3 regions of the Gordonia jacobaea genome follow, and region 1 is predicted to be linked to each of the others. Evidence: riboswitches for the same ligand, from Rfam matches in the RefSeq annotation. Region 1 holds a riboswitch; each other region holds the start of a gene.
What was found. A riboswitch is a leader RNA that binds a small molecule or an ion and turns the genes downstream of it on or off. The one in region 1 is predicted to bind S-adenosylmethionine.

Region 2: it holds a riboswitch for S-adenosylmethionine, as region 1 does, so the genes downstream of both, ACRVY7_RS17225 (amino acid ABC transporter permease) here and ACRVY7_RS09020 (aminotransferase class V-fold PLP-dependent enzyme) in region 1, are expected to answer to the same signal.
Region 3: it holds a riboswitch for S-adenosylmethionine, as region 1 does, so the genes downstream of both, ACRVY7_RS00605 (bifunctional o-acetylhomoserine/o-acetylserine sulfhydrylase) here and ACRVY7_RS09020 (aminotransferase class V-fold PLP-dependent enzyme) in region 1, are expected to answer to the same signal.

What each region holds. Positions count from the first base shown of each region.
Region 1 is NZ_CBDRLS010000002.1:619,531-627,135, forward strand. It holds gene ACRVY7_RS09000 (alkaline phosphatase D family protein) at 1-721, shown strand, start outside; gene ACRVY7_RS09005 (hypothetical protein) at 791-2,080, shown strand; gene ACRVY7_RS09010 (phosphatase PAP2 family protein) at 2,092-3,279, shown strand; gene ACRVY7_RS09015 (hypothetical protein) at 3,444-3,947, opposite strand; gene ACRVY7_RS09020 (aminotransferase class V-fold PLP-dependent enzyme) at 3,944-5,272, opposite strand; SAM riboswitch class IV at 5,289-5,402, opposite strand; gene ACRVY7_RS09025 (isochorismate synthase) at 5,569-6,669, shown strand; gene ACRVY7_RS09030 (aspartate aminotransferase family protein) at 6,734-7,605, opposite strand, start outside.
Region 2 is NZ_CBDRLS010000005.1:57,026-64,630, reverse strand. It holds gene ACRVY7_RS17240 (TerD family protein) at 260-2,083, shown strand; gene ggt (gamma-glutamyltransferase) at 2,167-4,128, shown strand; gene ACRVY7_RS17230 (SRPBCC family protein) at 4,148-4,609, opposite strand; SAM riboswitch class IV at 4,760-4,877, shown strand; gene ACRVY7_RS17225 (amino acid ABC transporter permease) at 4,900-5,898, shown strand; gene ACRVY7_RS17220 (amino acid ABC transporter ATP-binding protein) at 5,934-6,719, shown strand; gene ACRVY7_RS17215 (transporter substrate-binding domain-containing protein) at 6,808-7,605, shown strand, end outside.
Region 3 is NZ_CBDRLS010000001.1:127,525-135,129, reverse strand. It holds gene metX (homoserine O-acetyltransferase MetX) at 1-578, opposite strand, end outside; gene ACRVY7_RS00605 (bifunctional o-acetylhomoserine/o-acetylserine sulfhydrylase) at 608-1,930, opposite strand; SAM riboswitch class IV at 1,993-2,140, opposite strand; gene ACRVY7_RS00600 (cutinase family protein) at 2,452-4,242, shown strand; gene ACRVY7_RS00595 (MFS transporter) at 4,326-5,627, shown strand; gene bfr (bacterioferritin) at 5,637-6,122, opposite strand; gene ACRVY7_RS00585 ((2Fe-2S)-binding protein) at 6,218-6,409, opposite strand; gene ACRVY7_RS00580 (exodeoxyribonuclease III) at 6,554-7,399, shown strand; gene trpS (tryptophan--tRNA ligase) at 7,469-7,605, shown strand, end outside.

The DNA of each region.
Region 1 (7,605 bases):
CGATCTACGCTCCTACCGCGACAAGCAGTCCTACCTCAAGGTCGACGATCCCAACCAGAGCATCACCGGTAAGACGCAATACAAGTGGCTCGAGACCTCGATCACGACGTCGTCAGCGCGCTGGCAGGTGATCGGCAACGAGGTGATGATGGCTCCGCTGGTGATTCCCGAGACCACCGACCCGCGCGTCGCTGACTGGCTGCACAATCAGATCGGCCTGCCCGCCGACGGGATCACGATCAACAACGACCAGTGGGACGGATATCAAGCCGAACGTCGTGCGCTGCTGCAGGCGATCGACAAGGCGGGCAAGAAGAGTGTCGTGCTCGTCACCGGCGACATCCACAGCTCGTGGGCCAGCGAGATTCCCCTCAACGCGCCCCACTACGGCAAGGATGCGAGCGGGCGCGTGGTCGCGTGCGAATTCACCCCGCCGAGCATCACCGCGGCCAGCGGCTACGACACCATCGCCATCAACAGGGCACTCGCGGCGCCCGTCACGACGACCATGGACGTCGCCCAGGAGACCATCAAGACCGCGAACCCCTGGATCAAGGACGTCGAGCTCACCACACACGGTTTCGGAGTCATGGAGATCGACAGGTCACGCGCGCAGATGAACTGGTTCTACGTGAAGGACGTGACGAACCCGGCGTCGTCGGTGTACCCCGCCTTCAGTTGGTACACGCGCGTCGGACAGCCAAAACTACGGCGCGCCTGAACTATTCGCCATCTCTGACAACCCGACCGACACTCACGACGGCCGACTTTCCGCAACGATTGGACTCTCATGCATTCTGAGCACTCCGCCGTTACTCCACGGCGCACACTGGCCCTCGCTGCGGGGCTGACGGCGGTTGCCGTGGCCGCGACGGTAACCGTCGGCGCGACGTCCGCGCATGCCGCACCCCTCGGCCAACCGTCTGCGCCGTTCCCCACCGAATGCAGGTCGGGTAGCACACTGACGCTCGGTGAACTCGTGCCGATCGTTGCCAAGTCGCTCGACGCCCGAGCGCCCGGAGCCGCAACGACGATCAACAGCGCCGCCGGCCGCTTCTCCACGCAACTGCACAACAGCACCGTCAGCACGCTCGTGGTAACTCAGCGCGGGTCGGAAGTGAGTCCCGGTCAAGGCGTCCAGGCCACCCACGGCGCCAATGCGCTGGTCCAGCAGGTGTTGTCGATCAAGAACGGCACCTACCGTGACGGTTACCGACTCTCCTCGATCACGCTCAACGACGCGATCGAGACCGTTCTCGTAGGGATCGAGGCAAACGACGCGATCGTCCTCGACAACATCGCGACCATCCTCGACGAGGTCGCATCGAAGGCCGTCTCGGGTGCCGTCGGTGTGCCGATCGTCAGCAGCATCATCGGCTCCATCGCGGGAAAGATCGTGAAAACGGTCGTCGAGCTGCCGGGGACCGCAGCCGAGAAGGGCGGAAACGCCCTCGGAGACAAGGCAGACAGCACGTGTTTGGCGGCCGGAGACGGCACCAAACCGGTCCAACGGGAGAGGGTCAAGAACGCCTTCGCCGTGAACGTCAGCCCTGAGCTGACCACCTTCGCGAAGTCGTTGAGTCCGTCGAGTGGCGACTGTCGCCCGCTGGCGGGCTTGAGCCTGGACGAGGCCATCGTCTACGTCGGCGCGACGCATGGTTCGACGCTGCCGAAATCGCAACAGGCGTCGTTTGCGGCGAGCGTCAAGAGCGTCCGAGCCAACCTACACAAGGTGTACCTCAGCAACGCCTTCGTCCCGAAGGACAAGGACGAGCTGATCGGCGTGTTCGAAACGGTCGCAGGTCTGCCCGTCATCGGCGGTCCCGGCCTCACCTATGCTGCCGGAGTGCTGCAGAACCTCACGGCCGGCGGCGAACTCAACCACTACATCCCGTTGTCAGATGTCTCGGTCAACGCGGTGTTCAACGGGGGCCGTGCCGTCAACGACCTCCGAACTTTCAAATCAACACCCGAATGGGCGCTTGCGAGCGCACAGGGTGCTACAAAAGCGTTGTGCCGCACCACCGATGAAGGTAAGCCCTACCCGGGCGCCGACAAGACCGTCTACCTGGGCAAGTGAGGAAACACTCGATGTCATCGATCCACATTCCCGTCAGATCGCTCAGGCGCGTCGTCGCAGCCACCGCTCTGACCGCCTGCGCACTCCTCGGCGCACAGGTACCCACGGCCGTCGCGGCGCCGCCTCGACCCAACCCGACGCCGTTCCCCGCGGGTGCGATCGCGACGGTGTACCAGTCCGACGTCCACGGCTCTGACATCATCTACTGGCCGGTGATCTCGAGCTTCACCGACATTCGCAAAAATCACCCTGACACGATCGCCGAGAACTCGGACAGGGCCGCAGCGATCAATCAGTCGGCGAAGAACGATCCGGCACGTCAGAAACGGGCACTCGACGACGGCTACGCGATTGACGGCTTGTCGCAGACACAGCTCTACACAATGTCGGATGCGTTCGGCGCCAACCTCGGTAGCGATTTCCGTCAGGCCCTTGCTGACAAACGACTGCCCAAGGTCTCGGCTCTGCTCGACACACTATTCGCCCGGGGCCAAGGCATCGCTGCGTCCACGGCGGTCGAGAAGGCCCTGTCTGACAACGACCGTCCGTATGTGGCCGAACCCGACCGCATCACGGTGTACAACCGGCCCGGCAGGTCCAAGAGCGACGTGCAATCCGACGGCTCGTCGTACCCGTCCGGGCACACCGCCTCGGCAATGATCCGCACCGGGCTGCTCGCACTGATGATTCCCGAACTCGCACCACAGTTTCTTGCGCGCGGTAGCGAGGCCGGGTACAACCGCGTCGTCCTCGGCGTGCACTACCCGCTCGACGTGATCGCCGGACGCATGGTCGCCGACGCCGCCGTCGCCGACCGATACGCCGACCCACGCTTCCGACCGTTGATCGTGGCCGCCGGGCAGGAACTCCGCGCAGAACTCGAATGGCGTTGCCGCGCAGCACTATCGACGTGCATCGCGCGCGACACACCGTATCGCAGCACACCCGGCGCCCTGGCCGACTACGACGCGCGCATGTCCTACGGACTCTCGCGCATCGGCTCGCCGAGTGCAGCGTTTGTCGTACCGCCCGCAGCCGTCGACCTCGTGCTGCGCGCACATCCTCGCCTCACCCGCGCGCAGGCCACCGACCTACTAAGCCGCACCGCCTACCCGGCCGGATACCCACTCGACGACCAGCACCCCGGCGCACAGTCGTGGCAGCGCCTCGACCTGGCCCGCGCCTACGCCGCCCGCTGATCGAGCCCAACCCGCTGACCGAGCCCCACCCGCTGATCGAGCTTGTCGAGATCACCAACCGCCGACCGAGCCCAACCCGCCGATCCAGCCCAACCCGCTGATCGAGCTTGTCGAGATCACCACCCGCTGATCAGCTTGTTACCCGCTGATCGAGCTTGTCGAGATCACGCAGCGCGGCGAGACTCGAACTGCGGCAGCACCTCTGCGCGCACGCGGTGCTCGGTGGCCGAGCCGTCGATCGGAACGATGAGCACGGCGTCGGCGACCTCGGCCGCGTAGATGTCGCGGATCAGTGTGGCCAGGCCGTGCGGGGTGCCGACGTAACGCACGGTTTCTGCGGGATCGCCGGCAGACGTCACCGCCGAGCCCGCAACCGACACCGAGGCGACAGACGCGCGCGCCGACCCCGGATGCGGTGCAATCGCAACCTCGACTGCCAGTGCTACCGAGAAGTTCGCGGTGTCACGGGTGCCTGCCCGCAGTAGCGAGCGAGTGCGCTGGGCGTCGCGCAGCGTCGAACGTCGCACGACGATCGGCAGTTCGGCGGCACCGGCGTCGCCGACGATCGCAACCCGCAGTGCCGGGCGGCCGATGGTGATGACGCCGGTGTCGGCAGCAAGGAGCTGGTCGGCGAGAACGTCTGTCGGAGAACTCGATTGGATCGTCACGAGTGTGCCTTTCGGTGGTGGATGTCGGGGGCGTCGGCGCCGCGATCGCTCAGGCAGCGCAGCGCGTGGAGCAGGCGGTCGACGTCGTCGGACGAGCTGCCGAGTCCGAAGCTCGCGCGTACAGCGCCGTCGGGATAACCGAGTCGGTCGAGCAACGGGTGCGCGCAGAACTTTCCGTCGCGCACACCGATGCCGTGTTCCGAACTCAGGTACTCCGCCACCTCGCGCGGGCTATGGCCGTCGACGGTGAAGCCTGCGATGCCGACGCGCTCGAGGTCGTCGTCGAAGACACGCAAGGGGGTGACTCCGTCGATCTCGGCGAGTCCGGCGTCGAGTTGTGCGCACAGGTACGCCTCGTGTGCGCCGATCCACTCGTGTCCGAGGTCGGTGATCGCGTCGCATGCGGCGGCGATCGCGATGGCGCCCAACACATTAGGAGATCCCGCTTCGTGACGCGCTGCACCCGTGTGCCACGACACCGACGCGCAACCGGCCTCGACGTCGACGTCTGCAGTTGCACCGCCGCCCGCCAGGTACGGCTGCGCGGCGTCGAGCCAGTCGGTGCGTCCGATCAGCACACCCGCGCCGAACGGCGCGTAGAGCTTATGGCCCGAGAAGACGAGGTAGTCGATGCCGTGACTGACGATCGACACCGGGCGGTGAGCAACGAGTTGCGCGGCGTCGACGAGGATTCGGGCGCCGTGCCGGTGCGCAATCGACGCGAGTCGCGAGATCGGGAGGACCTCGCCGGTCACGTTCGACGCCGCGGTCACCGCAAGTAGCGCGGCGGGCTTGGCCGCGAGTTCACGCTCGACGGCGGCGAGAGTCTCGTCGATGGTCGATGCAACTTCGACGATGCGCGTCCACTTGTCTTTGCGTTCGACCCATGGAAGCAGGTTCGCGTGGTGCTCGATGTCGAGAACGACAACGTCGCCGGGCGTCACATGCGCCGCGAGGTTGATCGCGTCGGTGGTGTTGCGAGTGAACACGACGGCGTCGTCGGCGCGACCACGGACGAAGCGTCGAACTGTCTCGCGGCACTCCTCGTAGCGACGCGTCGTGACCTGCGACAGATGCCCCGCACCACGGTGCACGCTGGCGTAAGTGCTCAGCGAGTCGGCAACGGCCTGCGCCACCGCGGTGAGCGCCGGGGCGCTGGCGGCGTAGTCGAAGTTGGCGTAGCGCACCGTCGTACCGTCGGAAAGCGGCGCGCATTCGGCGGCTCCGACGACGTCGGCAAGTGGGGCGATAGTTGGGGTCTGCACAGGCGAAACAGCCTTGGCCTGCGAAAACTCGGTGTGCGAACGGGTGACGACAGCAGTCATCGAATAGTCTCCTTGGAATCCACGCTTGCCGTACCCACCCTGGACACGGCCAGGTCGTCACCCGGAGCACCCCACCGCGGAGGAGGGTTGCCGACCAGCTAGCCGGGGCTTGTCGCTGGCACTCATGACCTGTTCCAAGGATCACCGACGCGACGCTGAGCTGTCAACTTTCACTCAGCGTGCACGAAAGGCCGCCGAGGGCGCGATCACCGAGCGCGCTAATGACTCCGATTCTGTACGCCGGCCTCGCCGGTCTGTGCGCGGTTGCGCTTCCACGCAACCGGTAGCGTGAATCCATGCCAGCTTCGGAGGTCTTCGTCCTGTCCAGGCCGCACGGCACCGTTCGAGCACGTGGCGCGTCCGCGGGATTCACCGACGCCACCGAGGCTGCCGAGGCGTTGCGTTCCGGGCGCATCGGCGCCGTCACCGGGGCGATCGGGTTCACAGCCGCCGACGACGCCGCGCTGCTGGTTCCCGAAACCATCACGCACAGCGGTTCGGCGATCGTGGGGCAAGCGCCGGAGCCTGCTCACGCCGAGTGCGTCACATTGATTCCCGACGCCGCGACGCATCGGGACCGGGTCGCACGTGCCATCGACGAGATCGACGCGGGGGCGTTGTCGAAGGTCGTGCTCGCGCGCGCCGTCGAATTCGACGTCGAACCTCCCGTCGACCCGGACCGACTTCTCGAAGCCCTGGCGTACGGAAACGCCGAGCACTCTGCGTTTCTCGTCGACCTCAGCGTCGACGAGCACACCGACCCGCGAGCTCGATGGCTCATCGGAGCGAGCCCAGAAGTATTGCTGCGCAAGCAAGGTCTCGAGGTTACGTGCCGCCCCTACGCGGGATCGGCGGCTCGCTCAGCAGACCCCGACGTCGATCATGCTGCCGGCCGGGCACTACTGGCCTCGACGAAGGACCGGGCCGAGCACGCATTCGTCGTCGACCATCTCCGCGACGCGCTCGAGCCGATCTGTCGCGAACTCGACGTGCCTGACCAGCCGTCGCTGGTCTCGACCGGCGAGATGTGGCACCTGACAACACCGATTCGCGGGGTACTGACCGATCCGACGATCACCGCCCTCGACCTCGCACTGCTGCTGAGCCCAACACCAGCGGTGTGCGGAACACCGGGAGATGTTGCAGCACAGTTCATCTCGAATCACGAGGAGCGTCGTGGATTCTACGCGGGCGCCGTCGGATGGTCGGGCTCCGCGGGCGACGGCGAGTGGATGGTGACCATCCGTTCGCTCGAACTGTCCGACGACCGTCGCCATGTCCGCACCTGGGCCGGCGGCGGCATCGTCGCCGGGTCGGAGCCGCAGGCGGAGCTCGACGAGACGTCGGCGAAGCTCGCGACCGTCCTGCGCGCGCTCGGCGTCGACGAGCTCGGTTGACGTCGGGGTAGTGGGTGCGTGCCCGCGTCGTGGAGCCCACACCCCCGCGCCGAACCACCCGCACTCAGAGCGACGCGGCGAGGGAGTCGGTCAGGATGTCGAGGCCCCGGTGGAGTTCGTCGTCGCTGGTCGTCAGCGGCGGAGCGATGCGGAAGATGCCGCCCATGCCGGGTAGCTGGACGATGTTCATGTGCAGTCCGCGCTCAAGGCAGGCGGCAGTCACCTTGGCGCCCAACGCATCCGCAGGTGTGCGCGACGCCTTGTCGGTCACGAGCTCGACGCCCTGCAGTAGTCCGCGGCCGCGGACGTCGCCGACAACCTCGACGTCGTCGCGCAGCCCGATCAGCCTCTCGCGCAGAACATCTCCGAGCTTGGCTGCACGCTCGACGAGTCCCTCTCGTTCGATCACGTCGAGCACCGTGAGGGCAACGGTCGCGGCGAGGGGGTCGGACGCGTGCGTGGTGTAGAACAGGAATCCTCGCTCTGCGCAACGGTCTTCGATCTCCGCGCTCGTCACGACGGCCGCGACGGGTAGGCCCGCGCCGAGAGTCTTCGAGAGCGTAAGAATGTGCGGCCCAACTCCGTCGCGCTCGAATGCGTACATCGTGCCGGTGCGGCCGAGTCCGGTCTGCGCCTCGTCGAGGATCAACAGCATGCCCCGGTCGTCGCACATCTGCCGCAGCCGCGCGAGGTATCCGTCGGGCAGTTCGATGATGCCACCCGACGACAAGATCGGTTCGACGATGCACGCGGCGAGCGAGCCGTTCGACTGCGTGTCGACGGCCGCAAACCCGTACTCCAGTTCGGCTTCCCAGTCGTAGGACCCGTCGGCGTTGCGGAACGGCGAGCGGTAGGCGTTCGGGGTGGGAAGCGTGAAGTTGCCCGGCAGCGTCGGGCCGTAGCCGCGCCGCCCCGCCGAGAACGTGGCAGCCGCTG
Region 2 (7,605 bases), on a different contig from region 1:
CGGAGCCCCGTGTGAGCGCGCGACAATGCGCTCGCGCCTGGCACTACTCAAAGCGCTCGACGACCCGCAGCGTGCTGACCAGTTGGCCTCGCTGTGGCATCAACTCAGCGCCTGCTGCCACCAACACGCGTACGAACTGTCACCGACGGTCGGCGAGGTCAGGGCTCTGTGCGAAGGCGTTGGGGCGGTGGTTGTGGGGAGTTCCTGCAGTTGATGTTGGCTAGGTATAAGAAACTCTCCGGCAGTGGAAGTGGTGTACATGACTCGGGCAGTACAAGAGATCGGACGCGAGGCATTGGTGCGTGGCGCGACGGGATGGGTCCTGGTCGATGTTGAGACGTCAGGTACCAGTGCTCGCAGAGACCGCGTCCTGAGTCTTGCGGCTCTCACGTTGGATCCGTCGGGTCGTGTAGAGGATGAGTACTCGACACTGCTAAACCCGGGCTGCGACCCCGGGCCCGTCCATATTCACAACCTCACACCCGCTCGTCTTCGTGGCGCACCTACGTTCGACGCAGCGGTGCCTCACCTCAACCAGATGCTGGCCGGGCGCACCCTAGTCGCACACAATGCGACCTTCGACCACGGTTTCCTTGTTGAGGAGGCTGGGCGACTCGGCGCGAGCCTTCCTATAGCGCAACGCCTTTGCACCGTGACACTGGCGCGCCGCTTGCAACTCGACGTGCCCAACGTGAAGCTTGGCACTCTTGCCGCGTACTGGGGAATTAGGCAGCAAACCGCCCACGACGCCCTGGATGATGTGCGGACCCTCGCGGAGGTTTTTCGACGCAGCGTCGACCTCGCAGGTGAGTTGGAGCTGGCGTTGCCAATCGTTGCGTGTTCGGCGATGTCGCGGGCATACCCCGACAAGGTCACACGCGTCCCGTGCCCATGGCGTGATCCCGGTCGATACGACCCGGCCGTTGGTTTGATCCAAGGAACGAAGGTGGTCATAACTGGCGAGACAGCGCTTCCTCGGCAGGCGTTGGCGCGGCGACTTGCGGATGCCGGCCTTGACGTGATGAATGCGGCAAGCGGCAAGACCGGATTGCTCGTCGCCAACCGTGGTGCGCCTGATTCACGAAAGCTTCGTCGGGCAAGGGAATTGGGGATACCAGTTGTCGACGAAGCCTCTGTGCTCGACCTCGCGCGGCGCATCGTTGGTGGTGTACCGAAGTCGGCCCCGGAATCCATTGAGGTTGTTACTGTCATTGGCGCGCCAACGACACCAACACCCAAAAGATCCGTCGGAGCCAATCAATCTGGGCCTTGGGTTGGTCGGCGGGTACTGGTAATGGGTGGTAGTCACCTCGAGGCCACGATGATGCGTTCACGCGTGACGCAGTTGGGTGCAGCGGTCGCGATCAACTTGACCGCAGGTGTCACCGATGTGCTGATCCTCGACGGCGGGGAGGGTGACCCGCGTATGGGAAAGGTCCGCGAGCGGTCATTGACGACACTCGGGATGCATGAGGTCAACGCCGCGCTTGACGTGAAGCGCGACGTCGTTAAGGCTCTCGAACCGGCGCAAAGTGCTCTTGGGCAGGATCAGGAAAGGTCACAAGTAGCGATGGTGCCGGGAGCCGTGATCGACCTACCGACAGGCCTCGGGCGGTTCACCGTCAACGTGTCGTGGAGTTCCGCGCGAGTCACAGCGCCCGAAGTCGACGTGGTTGCGTTCGAGTTAGGGACAGACGAGAAGGTCACTTCTGACGACGAGTTTGTGTTCTTCAATCAACCCGCAAGTCCTGACGGCGCTCTAACTCTCTCCATCGACGGCGATCGCGAGCAAGGAATATCGGTCGACCTCCGAGTCGTACCCGAAGACGTTTCACGGATTACTGTGGGTGCCGCGATCGAGGACAAGACTTTCGGCGAACTTGGCGCGCTAGCAGTAGAAGTCACTACACCTGACGCAGGGATTGCGAGCGCGGTACTCGATGCAGCGACCACTGAGAGGTCGATGATCATCGCCGAGATCTATCGACGACGTGAAGTCTGGCGGTTGCGGATGGTCGGACAGGGTTACGACGACGATCTCGCTGGCTTTGCAACTCGGCACGGCGTCGAGGTCGAGGACTGACCGACCCGCATCGACTCGGGCGGTACACGTGATGGACTCGTTCGTCCTTCAATCGCGACCGGATGCTTCTACCCTTGACCCGTATGCGCCGTCCACCGCACCCCCGTCCGCTCCTCCGCGCCGCAGCGTTGGCCATCGCGCCAGCGCTGATCCTCGCGGCCTGCTCGTCGACAAACGACGACGCTGCCCAACCGTCCGTCACCTGCGGCGAGATCCCGACGGGCACGCAGATCGACTCCAGCGCGGCGCCAAAGTCGTCGCAGGACATCTCGACGCGACCCGAAGCTGCCACCGGCTATCGCACCGGGATGCAGCCGGTGCAGACCAACACCTACGCCGCGGCGACGGCCAACCCGCTGGCCACCAAGGCGGCGTGTGAGACGCTGCGGGACGGCGGTACCGCAGCCGACGCGCTCGTCGCAGCGCAGATGGTGCTCGGCCTGGTCGAACCGCAGTCGTCGGGCATCGGTGGCGGGTCTTTCGCTCTCTACTACGACGCCGCCAAACACAAGGTCACCGCTTTCGACGGCCGCGAGACCGCTCCGGCGGCAGCCACCGAGGACTACCTGCGCTACATCAGTCCCACCGATCAACGTGCACCTATCCCGAGCGCGCGTGCATCCGGGCGCTCCATCGGTGTCCCCGGCGCCGTGCGCATGCTCGAGGAGATCCACAACGAACATGGCCGCACCGCCTGGAAGAACCTCTTCGATCCCGCAGTCAGCCTGTCCGACAACGGCTTCGACATTTCGCCGCGACTCGCCACCGCGATCTCCGAATCGGCCGACGACCTCAAGGCCGACGACGACGCGCGCTCGTACTTCCTCAATCCGGACGGCACGCCGAAGACCGCCGGAACACGACTGACCAACCCCGCGTACGCGAAAACGTTGGGCGCGTTGGGAACCGACGGCGCACAAGCCCTGTACACCGGAGCCATCGCCGACGCGATCGTCGCGAAGGCCGGCTCGACGTCGAACGGTATGACGCCGAGTCTGCTCACCACCGACGACCTCAAGAACTACAAGGCCATGCGGCGCGAACCAGTCTCCACCGAGTATCGAGGCCACCGCATTGTTGCGATGCCCGGACCGTCGTCGGGCGGCATCACTGTCGCCGCGACGATGGGCATCCTCTCCAACTTCGACATTCCGTCGATGGGGCCGACCGGCGTCGACCGCGACGGCGGGCACCCGAATCCCGAAGCGGTGCATCTGGTCAACGAGGCCGAGCGCCTCGCCTACGCCGACCGCGACAAGTACATCGCCGACCCCGACTTCATCCCGTTGCCGGGCAAGGGTGTTGCGACGATGCTCGATCCGACCTACCTGAAACAGCGTGCGGCACTGATCAAACCGAACACGTCGCTCGGTAAGGCACAACCCGGAGATCTCGGTGAGGTCCCGCTCGGTTCCTACACAGGCACAGAACACGGAACCAGCCACATCACCGTCGCCGACAAGTACGGCAACGTGGCGTCGATGACGACCACCGTCGAATCGGCGTTCGGCAGCTTCCACATGGTCGACGGCTTCATCCTCAACAACCAGCTCACCGACTTCTCCGCAGAGCCGCGCGACGAGACCGGGGCGCTTCTCGCCAACCGGGTTTCGCCGGGCAAGCGCCCGCGATCATCGATGGCACCGACCCTCGTCATGCAGCCAGGAGCCAACGGTGAGCCGGACACCCTGACGGCCGCGCTCGGATCGCCCGGCGGCTCCGTGATCATCCAGTTCGTCGTCAAAACACTTGTCGGAATGCTGGATTGGAACCTGAACCCGCAGCAGGCGGTATCGATGATCGACTTCGGCACAGCCAACACCCCGACGTCGAATGTCGGTGGCGAACACCCACTGGTCAACACCGCCAACGACGGCGCCGACGATCCACTCGTCAAGGGACTGCGCGAACGCGGAGAACAGGTGTCGGTCGACGATCAGTCGAGCGGGCTCAGCGCACTGCAGCGCTCAGGTAACGGCTGGCTTGGCGGGGCGGATCCTCGCCGGGAGGGCGCCGTGATGGGCGACGACGCGTCGTTGAAGTGAGGTCGACGTCGGCGGGACGCTAACGATTCTCAACCGTCCGCGCCAGAATCCCGAGCGTCGCGCGCAGCCCGGCCTCGGGGATGATCGGGAACCGGCCCTTGATGTCCTCGTTGGTCACGCGGCTCCAGTCGTAGTACGACGTGACGAGCGTGCCGTCGTCAGTCGGTTCGAGCCGGTAGCCGTAGCGATGATCGAGTGGCGGTCGAACGGTTCCGATGATCGTCCATTCGATCCACCGGTCCTTCTCGAAGGCCGTGATGATCACCCGTACGTCGTACTTGCCCATCGGGAGGTCGTTGAGCGACTCGCGATCCATGTGGACGACGAACTCGTCGTCCACAGCGCTGACGGGCGATCCTTCCGCACTTTGCAACATGCCTGAGCTGTCGATGGCGACGTGGCCTTCTGGCGTGGTCAGAAGCTCAAAGATCGCCGACGGTTCGGCGTAGATCAGACGGGTGATCTCGAATAGCTCGGCCATCAGGTCTCCTCGTGTCGACGTTGTGCCCACGATATGTGTTGCACCAGAGTCGACGCCTCCGCGAACAACCCGACCTACCACTTCGCGACCCTAAGAATCTCGCAGATTCATACCCTCGGCGCGTCTGCGACCTGGCACTAACGTGGCGTCGGTTATGAGTGTCAGCGCCCAGCCCTGGCTTGCTGGCCAGCAACCCTCCGTCGTGGTGGGGTGCTCCAGGTGACAACCCGACGGAAGCAGGCACTCGCCGCTGCCGTAACAACGACACCGAGGAACGAAGACCGATACCTGTGACAGCTGAACTTTCCGCTGCGCACTCGCGTCCGCTGACCAGCGAACCGCGTGACGCAGAACTGCTTTCGGCCAAGCTGGTCAAGGCGCGTAAGGCCGGCCAGTGGGTGAGTAGCGCCGTCTTCCTGGTTCTCGCAGCGATGCTGGTGCACACGCTCCTGACCAACCCGCGGTTCCAGTGGGATGTGGTCGGCGACTACTTCTTCCATGCATCAATCCTGCGCGGCCTCGGCCTGACCTTGTGGCTGACTGCGTCAGTCATGGTGTGCGGCTTCGCATTGGGGATTCTGCTCGCCGTGATGCGCCTGTCGTCGAATCGCATTTTGTCGACGCTGAGCGCGGGCTACGTCTGGTTGATCCGATCGATTCCGCCGCTTGTCCAGTTGCTCTTCTGGTACGAGCTGGCCTCGCTGTATCCGCAACTGTCACTGGGGATTCCGTTCGGTCCGGAGTTCGTCAAAGCCGATACGGCGCACTTGTTCTCGGGCGTGCTCGCTGCGTTCGTCGCATTGACCCTAGATGTCGCGGCGTTCGCAGCCGAGATCGTGCGGGGAGGCATCTTGTCCGTCGACCGTGGTCAGGCCGAGGCGGCAGAAGCTTTGGGGCTGAGTCGGTATCGCATCTTCCGTCGAATCATCTTGCCGCAGGCCATGCCGGCGATCGTCCCGGCGTCGGGCAATCTGCTCATCGGACTGCTCAAGGCGACATCGATCGTCAGTGTGATCGCCGTCCAAGACCTGCTCTACTCCGTGCAATTGATCTACCAGCAGAACTACCTGATCCTGCCACTGCTGCTGGTCGCGACCATCTGGTACATCATCGTCACCAGTGTGCTCTCCGTCGGGCAGTACTTCGTCGAACGTCACTACTCGCGCGGCAATCGCCGACCGCAACAAGGGTTCTGGACGACGGTCCGCGAGAACCTTCCGCTGTTCGGGCGGGTGCGCACCGACCTTCGCAGGTTTGATCGTCGTAACGAAGGTGCGGTGGGTGCGTGAGCTTTTCGACGACGCGCCGCGGGAAAACCGCAGCCCTGCGTGACGATACAGAGTACGACGAGACGCTACCCCTAGTCCGAATCCGAGGACTGCGCAAGAGCTTCGGACTCCACAAAGTCCTCGACGGCATCGACGTCGACGTCCCGAGGGGCACTGTGACGGTGTTGCTCGGACCGTCGGGCTCGGGTAAGTCGACGCTGCTGCGCTGCATCAACCACCTCGAGAAGCCCGACAGCGGCTTCGTCGAGGTCGGTGGTGAGATCATCGGATACCGGCCTTCGTCGGGAAAGCTGCACGAACTGTCCCATCGTGAGATCGCGCGTCAGCGTTCCACGATCGGGATGGTCTTCCAGCAGTTCAACCTCTTCGGTCATATGACGGTGCAGCAGAACGTAATCGAAGGACCGTTGGCCGCGGGCATCCCACGCGGCGAAGCCGTCGCACGAGCCGACGATCTGCTCGAACGTGTCGGCATGGCCGGACGCGAAAGTGCCTACCCGCGCCAGCTCTCCGGCGGTCAGCAGCAACGAGTCGCCATCGCACGAGCCTTGGCGCTCAAGCCACGCCTCATGCTGTTCGACGAACCGACAAGCGCGCTCGATCCTGAACTCGTCGGCGAGGTCCTGGCCGTGATCCGTGATCTCGCACGCAGCGGCATGACCATGGTGATCGTCACGCACGAGATCGGATTCGCCCGCGAAGTCGCCGACCAGGCGATCTTCCTCGACGGCGGGCGCATCGTCGAATCCGGCGCTCCCGCAGAGATTCTCGACGACCCGCAGCATGAGCGCACGAAAGCGTTTCTCTCCGCGGTGCTGTGAGCCCGCGCGAGGCCGGTTACGGCAGAGCCATTTCCTCCTGCCGTAACCAGTTACCAGACAGAAGAATTCAGACAAGGGGACCAGAACGATGAAGCACCGCCCACGTATCCTCGCCCTGTTGGCCGCCAGTGCGGTGGTCGGGAGCATTGCGCTGAGTGGTTGTGGATCGTCGTCGGACGACACAGTGAACTCCGCAGAGGCGTCGGCCGTTCCGACACAGGACATCACCAGCAAGATCGTCAAGGACGATGTGATCAGCGCTGAGCTGCCGGAGAGCGTGCGCTCTGCTGGAACCCTGACCGTCGGCACCACACAGACTCCCGGGACGTCGAGCCTGCCGCACGGCGGTGTTGTCGACGACAAGAACGTCGGACTCGATCTGGACTTGCGTGACGCGATCGGCAAGGTCCTCGGTGTCAACTGGAACGTGGAGTACGGAACGTTCGCCTCGATCATCCCCGGCGTCCAGAACGGGAAATATGAAGTAGGACAAGCGAATTTCGGAGTCACCGCCGAACGCGAGAAGGTCCTCGACTTCTCGACCTACCTCAACGACGGCCAGGGCTTCCTCGGCTCGAAACGCGTTGACCTACAGAAGGTCTCGACCATCACCGATGTGTGCGGTTACACCATCGCCACCACGCCCGGTTCGACCTTCCAGACGCTGCTGAGCTCGCACGTCGATGACTGTGCCAAGATCGGCAAGAAGCCGTGGACCGTCCAGTACTTCAACGACACGGCGCCCATCTTCCTGGGTCTGGCGAACGGCAAGGTCGACCTGTTCTTCGGGCCCGTACTGAGCCTGAAGTACGACGAGAAGCACGTCGAGGGAACCAAGTTCCTCGGCCAGATCAGCTCCACACCAGTCGGATTCGTCACCGCCAAA
Region 3 (7,605 bases), on a different contig from region 1:
CGAGCGCCGACGGCGAGCACGAGTGCGCTTCGAACCCGTTCGGGATACTCGATGATCCACTCGAGTGCCCGTGCTCCGCCCATCGAGCCGCCCACGACCGCGCCGATACTCTCGATGCCCAGATGATCCATCAGCGCGACTTCGGCGCGGACCTGATCGAGCACGGTGAGTTGCGGGAAGCTCGAACCCCACGGTCGGCCGGTGGAGTCCAGCGATGCAGGCCCGGTCGACCCTCGGCATCCGCCGAGCACGTTCGCCGAGATGACGCACCATTCGTCGGTGTCGACTGCCGCGCCGGGACCGATCAGACCGTCCCACCAGCCGGGGGAGGGGTGAGCGGCATCTGCGGGTCCGGTGACGTGTGAGTCGCCGGTCAGGGCGTGCAGCGTGAGGATGACGTTGTCGCGGGTAGGTGACAATTTTCCCCACCGCTGAAAAGCGAGGGTCACGTCGTCGATCTGCTCACCGTTGTCGAGTGAGATCGACCCGAGACGGGCGCTGAGCATCTGGCCGTCCGGGGCGTTCTCCCAGTCCGGCCGTTGCTCTGTATCCGTCTGCGGGTCGATGCTCACCGACACAGGTGTCCTCGCTCCTTGCTCTGAATTGTTTACTTGGCTGCTTCGAAACCCCGGTCGAGGTCGGCGAGAATGTCGTCGATTCCCTCGATGCCCACCGCGAGGCGGACGAGGCCGGGGGTGACACCCGCGGCGAGTTGCTCCTCGGGGGTCAGCTGGCTGTGGGTGGTCGATGCCGGGTGGATCACGAGCGAGCGCACGTCACCGATGTTGGCGACGTGGCTGTGCAGCGTGAGCGCCTCGACGAACCGCTTGCCCGCGTCGACGCCGCCTGCGATCTCGAAGCCGATGACCGCACCCTGTCCCTTCGGCGCGAGCTCCTGGCCACGCTTGTACCAGGGCGACGACGAAAGGCCGGCGTAGTAGACCTCTTCGACCTGCGGGTTGTCGTTGAGGTACTCGGCGACGCGCTGCGCGTTGGCGACGTGACGCTCGACCCGCAGGCTCAAGGTCTCGAGACCCTGGGCGAGCAGGAATGCGTTGAACGGCGAGATGGCTGCACCGGTGTCGCGGAGCAACTGCACGCGGGCCTTGAGCGCGTACGCGGGAGCGCCGAGATCGGCGAAGACCGCACCGTGGTAGCTCGGATCGGGCGTGGTGAAACCGGGGAAGAGGTCTTTCCCGTCGCGCTGGACACGCCAGTCGAAGGTGCCGCCGTCGATGATCACGCCGCCGATCGCGGTTCCGTGCCCACCGATGTACTTGGTGGCCGAGTGCACGACGATGTCGGCGCCATGGGCGAGCGGATTGAGCAGGTACGGGGTGGCGACGGTGTTGTCGACGATGAGCGGCACGCCGTTGCGGTGTGCAACCTCCGAGATGCCCTCGATGTCGAGGATCTCGTTGTTCGGGTTGGAGATCGACTCGCCGTAGAACGCGCGGGTGTTGTCGCGCACGGCGGCCTGCCAGGAGTCGAGATCCTCCGGATCCTCGACGAAGGTGACCTCGATGCCGAACTTGGGCAGCGTGTAGTGGAACAGGTTGTACGTTCCGCCGTAGAGCCGAGGACTCGACACGACGTGCCCGCCGTTTTCGACGATGTTGAGGATCGAGTACGTCTCCGCAGCCTGGCCCGAAGCGACGAGCAGCGCCGCGACGCCGCCCTCGAGAGCGGCAAGACGCTGTTCGACGACATCCTGCGTCGGATTCATCAGCCGCGTGTAGATGTTGCCCGGCTCGGCAAGACCGAACAGGTTCGCGGCATGCGTGGTGTCGTTGAAGGTGTACGACGTGGTCTGGTAAATCGGTAGCGCGCGGGCGTTGGTTGCCGCGTCGGCTGACTGGCCCGCGTGGATCTGCTTGGTCTCGAAACTCCAGTTGTCGGCTGGGTTCTGGTCGACGTCGACGTCAGACATTGAATATGCGTCACTTTCTACGGTCGGCAGGGCACGACGACCCTGTTGGGGTCCGACCTTCGGACCCGCGCTTGCCGGGGACCCGAAACCATCTTCGATGGAGATCATCGAGGAGCGGGGTCCCACAACCCGGTCATCACCCGGAGCACCCCACCGCGGTTGGAGGGTTGCCGATCAGCGAGCCGGGGCTTTGCGCTGATACTCATGACCTGGCGTCAAGGATATAACACGGTCGAAATGAAGTGAGAACCCTCCGACGCAGGCTGGTTCTTGGGCTGGACAAGGCGTCGTTGCGGCCGCGGTGCTCGTCGGCGGCGAATGGCCCCGAAGAATGCCTTCTCGTGTAGTCCGAACAGTCGAATTTGACGTTCTTTATCGACGGTTCGCCGCGCGATCGTCGGTTTCTGCCGTGGCGTGGGTCACAGACTTCTACGATCCGATCATTCGCGAGGGGTCGGCAAACTCCGATTCCGACCACGTCGCGATGACACGGCAGAACCGGCCGGATTGGTGGAGAACGCATGGGTGGTCACTTCGGTTTCAGGCGATCGATCAGGGCGGCGAGCACACTCGGACTCGCCGCAGTCGCAGCGGTTCTCCTCGCGATAGGCCAGACTTCCGGCGCGGGTGTCGCGCGAGCCGAGGCCGGCGCCGATTGTGGCAACGGCGCACTCGTCTTCGTCGGCGGTACGTGGGATCCCCAGGCGCATTTGCTCGACGGCGTCACGCGTCAGCCGCAGTACGCCGGCTATACCGTCGAGCGCGTCGAGTATCCGGCGTCGATTTGGCCGTTGGGTGCCTTCGGCTTCGACGACAGTCAGTCGCAGGGCGTCGCGGCAACGATGTCGACAGTCGCGAGCTATCAGGCGCAGTGTGATGGCAAACCGGTCGTGATCGTCGGGTACTCGCAGGGCGCGGGAATCGCCGGCGACGTGCTCACCGGCATCGGCACCGGCAATACTTCTGGACACGAGATCTCACCGAGCATGGTTTCCGGACTGCTCTACTCCGATCCGCGGCAAGCGGGAACTCTCTACGGACAGGGCATCGAACGCGTTCTGATCGGCGTGATCCCCGGACTGACCATGGCGGGCGGACGCGGCGTCGACGACTTCGGCGGAATTCCGGTGACCTCCGTGTGCTTCACGGGCGATCCGATCTGCGACCTGCCCGATCCGCTCCACGATCCGCTCGGTGCCCTCGATGGCTTCGCGGGTTACTGGGTCAAGCATGGTCTGTACCCGCTCTACATGTATTTGGCAGCGACCAACGGGGCCCTGTGGGACGCATGGGGAGTCAAGCCGTTGCACTGCGAGAACACCACTGGCCAGGTCAGTACGTGTCAGCTCGTCGTGCCGTCGTCGGCGTGGGTCCTCACCCAGCAGTTCGTCGACAAACTCGGTCTCGGCTGGACCGTGCCCGACCTCGTGAGCAAGCGGTGGAAGTTCCCGGACATCCTCGGCATCACACTGGCCGACTTCCAGCCGCCGATCCGGTGGGCCATGGGTTGGTTCCCGCAGTTGCCCCAACTCGGCTACGGCGGTGTACTCACCGACGTCTACACGTTCCAGGACATGGCACGAGGATTGTTCACATGGAATCCGGTGCTCTGGGGGCAGGGCGTCGACGCGTTGAGGACCAGCGTCAGGAGCATCGCGTCGATGCCGCTGAACTTCGGAAAGTTCTGGGCCTACACACTGACCGGCCGCGATGTCACAGGCATTCCCGGACCCGCGTACCGACCTTCGCTTGTCGCGTTCGAAGAGTGGCTCGCGTCGCTGCGCACTCCACCGACGACGACCAGCCACACCGAGTCGCTGATGGCGCTGTCGGCATCGGAGAAGATCGCCGAAGCCTCGGGGACCGTGGTCACGGAGAAGAACGTCGGTGACCACGAAGGGCTCGGCACCACCGGAGCTGGGGTCAGCACCGGGGATGAGGGCTCCACCGGCACTGAGGGTCCCTCTGGCGGCAAAGTCGTCGACGATTCGGCCGGCGTTGGTGGCGACGGCGCAGCTGACGGGACGGGCACCGGAGCCGGGTCGACGCCTCCGACTGTCAGCGACTCGCCGCAACCCCAACCGCACCTGGGCGGGGAGTCGTCACAGCCGAGCGAGAATCCCGGCGGCGCGCAGGCGCCTGCACCAGAGTCGTCGGCGCCCCAGCCAACACCCGACACGTCAACACCCGACAAGCCAACAGCCGACACGTCGACATCTGACGAGTCGACACCCGGTGCCTCGACGCCGCATGCAACGTCGGCGGAGAGTGCGACACCGAAACCAGCGGCGGAGGGCGCACCAGCCGCCTGACTCCGGCCCCGCGCCGGGCGGGTGTGAACGAATTCACCGTCGACGGCGGAATCACGCCCCCTGGCGTGCTCGTTGCAGCGTGAATGTCCTCAACCACCCCAACCGAGACGAACACGGACGGGACCAGCAGTAATGTCGTCCACTCCGACACAACTCGTCGGTTCGCCATGCTGGCGATGGCGCTGGGCGGTTTCGGGATCGGCACCACGGAGTTCGTCGCGATGGGCTTGTTGCCGAACATCGCGTCGTCGGTGCATGTCTCCGAGCCGACGGCGGGCTATGTTGTCTCGGCCTACGCACTCGGGGTGGTGGTCGGGGCGCCGCTCATCGCAGCGCTGACCGCGCGGATGTCTCGTCGCACGCTGTTGATCGCGTTGATGGTGGCATTCACGGTCGGCAATGCCGCGACGGTGCTGGCGCCGAACTTCGCAACCCTCATGGTCGCGAGATTCGTGGCGGGACTCCCGCATGGCGCGTACTTCGGTGTCGCGGCTCTCGTCGCTGCGCACCTGGCCGGACCTCGCAACCGTGCCAAGGCGGTCGGTCTGGTTCTCCTCGGGTTGTCTGTTGCCAATGTCCTCGGTGTGCCGTTGGCGACCTGGCTCGGCGAAAGTCTCGGCTGGAGAGCAGCTTTCGTGGTCGTCGTGATCATCGGCATCGTGACGATCGGTGCGCTGTTCGTCACGTTGCCCGCACTCGACGACATGGCCGTCACCAATCCGATGACCGAGCTCGGCGCTCTCACCAGGCCTCAGGTGTGGTTGACGCTGGCGATCGGTGTCGTCGGGTTCGGCGGCATGTTCGCGTTCTACACGTATCTCAACACGGCGCTGACAAGCCTCACGGGTATCTCGGTCGGATGGGTTCCGGTGGTGTTGATGGTCTTCGGCGTCGGCATGGTGGTCGGCAACCTGGTCGGCGGTGCCGCCGCCGATTCGAGTGTGCCGCGCGCCATTTTCGTGGGACTCGTCGCGACAGCGGTGGTGCTCGGATTGTTTGCCGCATTCGTCGCGTCGCCGTGGGCGGCCGTTCCGCTGACCTTCCTCGTCGGGGTCAGTGCGACGGCGATGGTGCCCGCACTGCAAACGCGTCTCATGGACGTGGCCGAAGACGCTCAGACGCTGGCCGCGGCGCTCAACCATTCAGCGCTCAACATTGCGAACGCACTCGGTGCGTGGCTCGGTGGCGTGGTGATCGCCGCGGGGTTCGGGTACCGAGCGCCGTCGGTCCTCGGGGCAGGACTCGCGGTTGCCGGCATCGTCGTACTGGGTGTGGCGTTGGCTGTTGCCCGACGCTCGGCTGCCCGGCACACAGCCACATCGACAACAGCGACATCGACAACAGCGACCCCGACACCTGCTGGTGTCGGGGCCGAGTCGGAGTGAGTGGCTGGTTCAGCCCACGTCGGGGGGCGTAGCGATCGTCTTCGACAGGTAGAGCGGCTCACCGAGCTTCTCGATCAGCTCGAGCTGCGTCTCCAGATAGTCGATGTGGTGCTCCTCGTCCTTGAGGATCTCCTCGAAGATCTTGGCGGTCGTGATGTCCTGCTTTTCGCGGCACAGCACGATGCCTGGCTTGAGGCGGTTGACCACCTCGATCTCGATCGCGAGGTCGGACTCGAACTGCTCGCGCAGGGTCTGGCCGATGCGGAGCGGCAGCAGCTTCTGATAGTTCGGCAGACCTTCCAGAAAGAGGATGCGATCGGTGAGGATCTCCGCGTGGGTCATCTCCTCGATCGATTCGGCCCTCGTCTTCGAGGCGAGCTCGGTCAAGCCCCAGTTGTCCTGCATCTTGGAGTGCAGGAAGTACTGGTTGATGGCGGTGAGTTCACTGGTCAACTGCTCGTTGAGTAGAGCGATGACCTCATCGTCTCCACGCATGGCATACCTCCGGTTCGGACTGATTGTGTCAGTGAACCTAGCACGCCAAAAGGCCCCGTGGGGAATATCCACACGGGGTGTTTCTGCAGGTCAGGCTAGGCTGCGCTTGTTGTGGCGACCCTTCCTGCGGTGCGAGAGGCGACGATCTGGGTGAGTCGTTCGATGCAGGTTCCGCAGCCTTCGCCTGCGCCGCAGCGCTCGCTGACGGCGTCGGGAGTTCTGGCTCCGGCGTCGCAATGCTCGTGGACCTCGTCCACTGTGACGGCCCGGCAAATACACACGAACATCTCGCACCTCGCATTCTGTTAGGCAAGGTTTACATAAAAGCTGGATGATCGCAAGGTTTGCCTTACCTTTTGGACTCGGTCCGGATTGGGCTGCGACGGGGTGCGCGGCGTCGATGTCGGTGGCTCGCCGTAGTGTGGCGAACCGTGCCAACTGCGATCACCACCGTGAATGTGAACGGCGTCCGAGCGGCCACCAAGGTGCGGTCGGAGAACAACCCGGGATTCGTTCCGTGGCTGCGCTCATCCGGAACCGACGTCGTGCTCCTGCAGGAGATCCGTGCCAGCGAAGATCAGGCCAGGGAGGTTCTCACACCTCTTCTCGACGACGGATGGCACCTGTCGATGACTGAGTCGGTCGTCAAGGGACATGCGGGCGTCGGGGTGCTCAGCACAACCGAGCCGACGGCGGTGCGCGTCGGTTTCTCCAGCGACGAATTCGATTCCACGGGAAGGTATCTCGAGGTAGACCTCGACACCGAGGGTGGAGCCGTCACCGTCGCAAGCCTCTACCTACCCAAAGGCGCTGCGGCCCCGACGGCCACCTCGTCGGACAAGGACGTGGAGAAGTTCGCCGAGAAGAAGCGATTCCTCGACGCGTTCGGCGCGCACCTGGGCTCGTTGGCACGTAAACGACGTCCGGTGGTGGTCGGCGGTGATTGGAACATCGCGCACTCCGAGCGCGACATCAAGAACTGGAAGGGCAACCTGCGCAGCCCGGGGTTCCTCCCGCACGAGCGGGAGTGGGTCGGCGGATTGTTGGAGTCCGGCTGGTCTGACGTGATGCGTGAACTCCACCCCGGCACAGACGGGCCGTACTCATGGTGGTCGTGGCGCGGAAAGGCGTTCGACAACGACTCGGGCTGGCGGATCGACTATCACCTCGCCAATAAGGCGATGGCGCAGCGCACGGTCAAAGCGTTCGTCGACCGCGCCGACGCCTACGACCGCCGGTGGTCTGATCACGCACCGGTCACCGTCGTCTTCGAATGACCGCCGAGTAGCACCCTGCGGATACCACCTCCGAATAATGAGGTGCTGCCGTCTGAGAGACTGGAAACCATGAGCGACGTCGAGAAATCACCTGCGTCGGGTACGCGTCGGCGGGTGTTGTCGGGTATCCAACCGACCAGCGATTCCTTCCACCTGGGTAACTATCTGGGTGCGGTGCGTCAGTGGGTCGAGTTGCAGGACGAGTT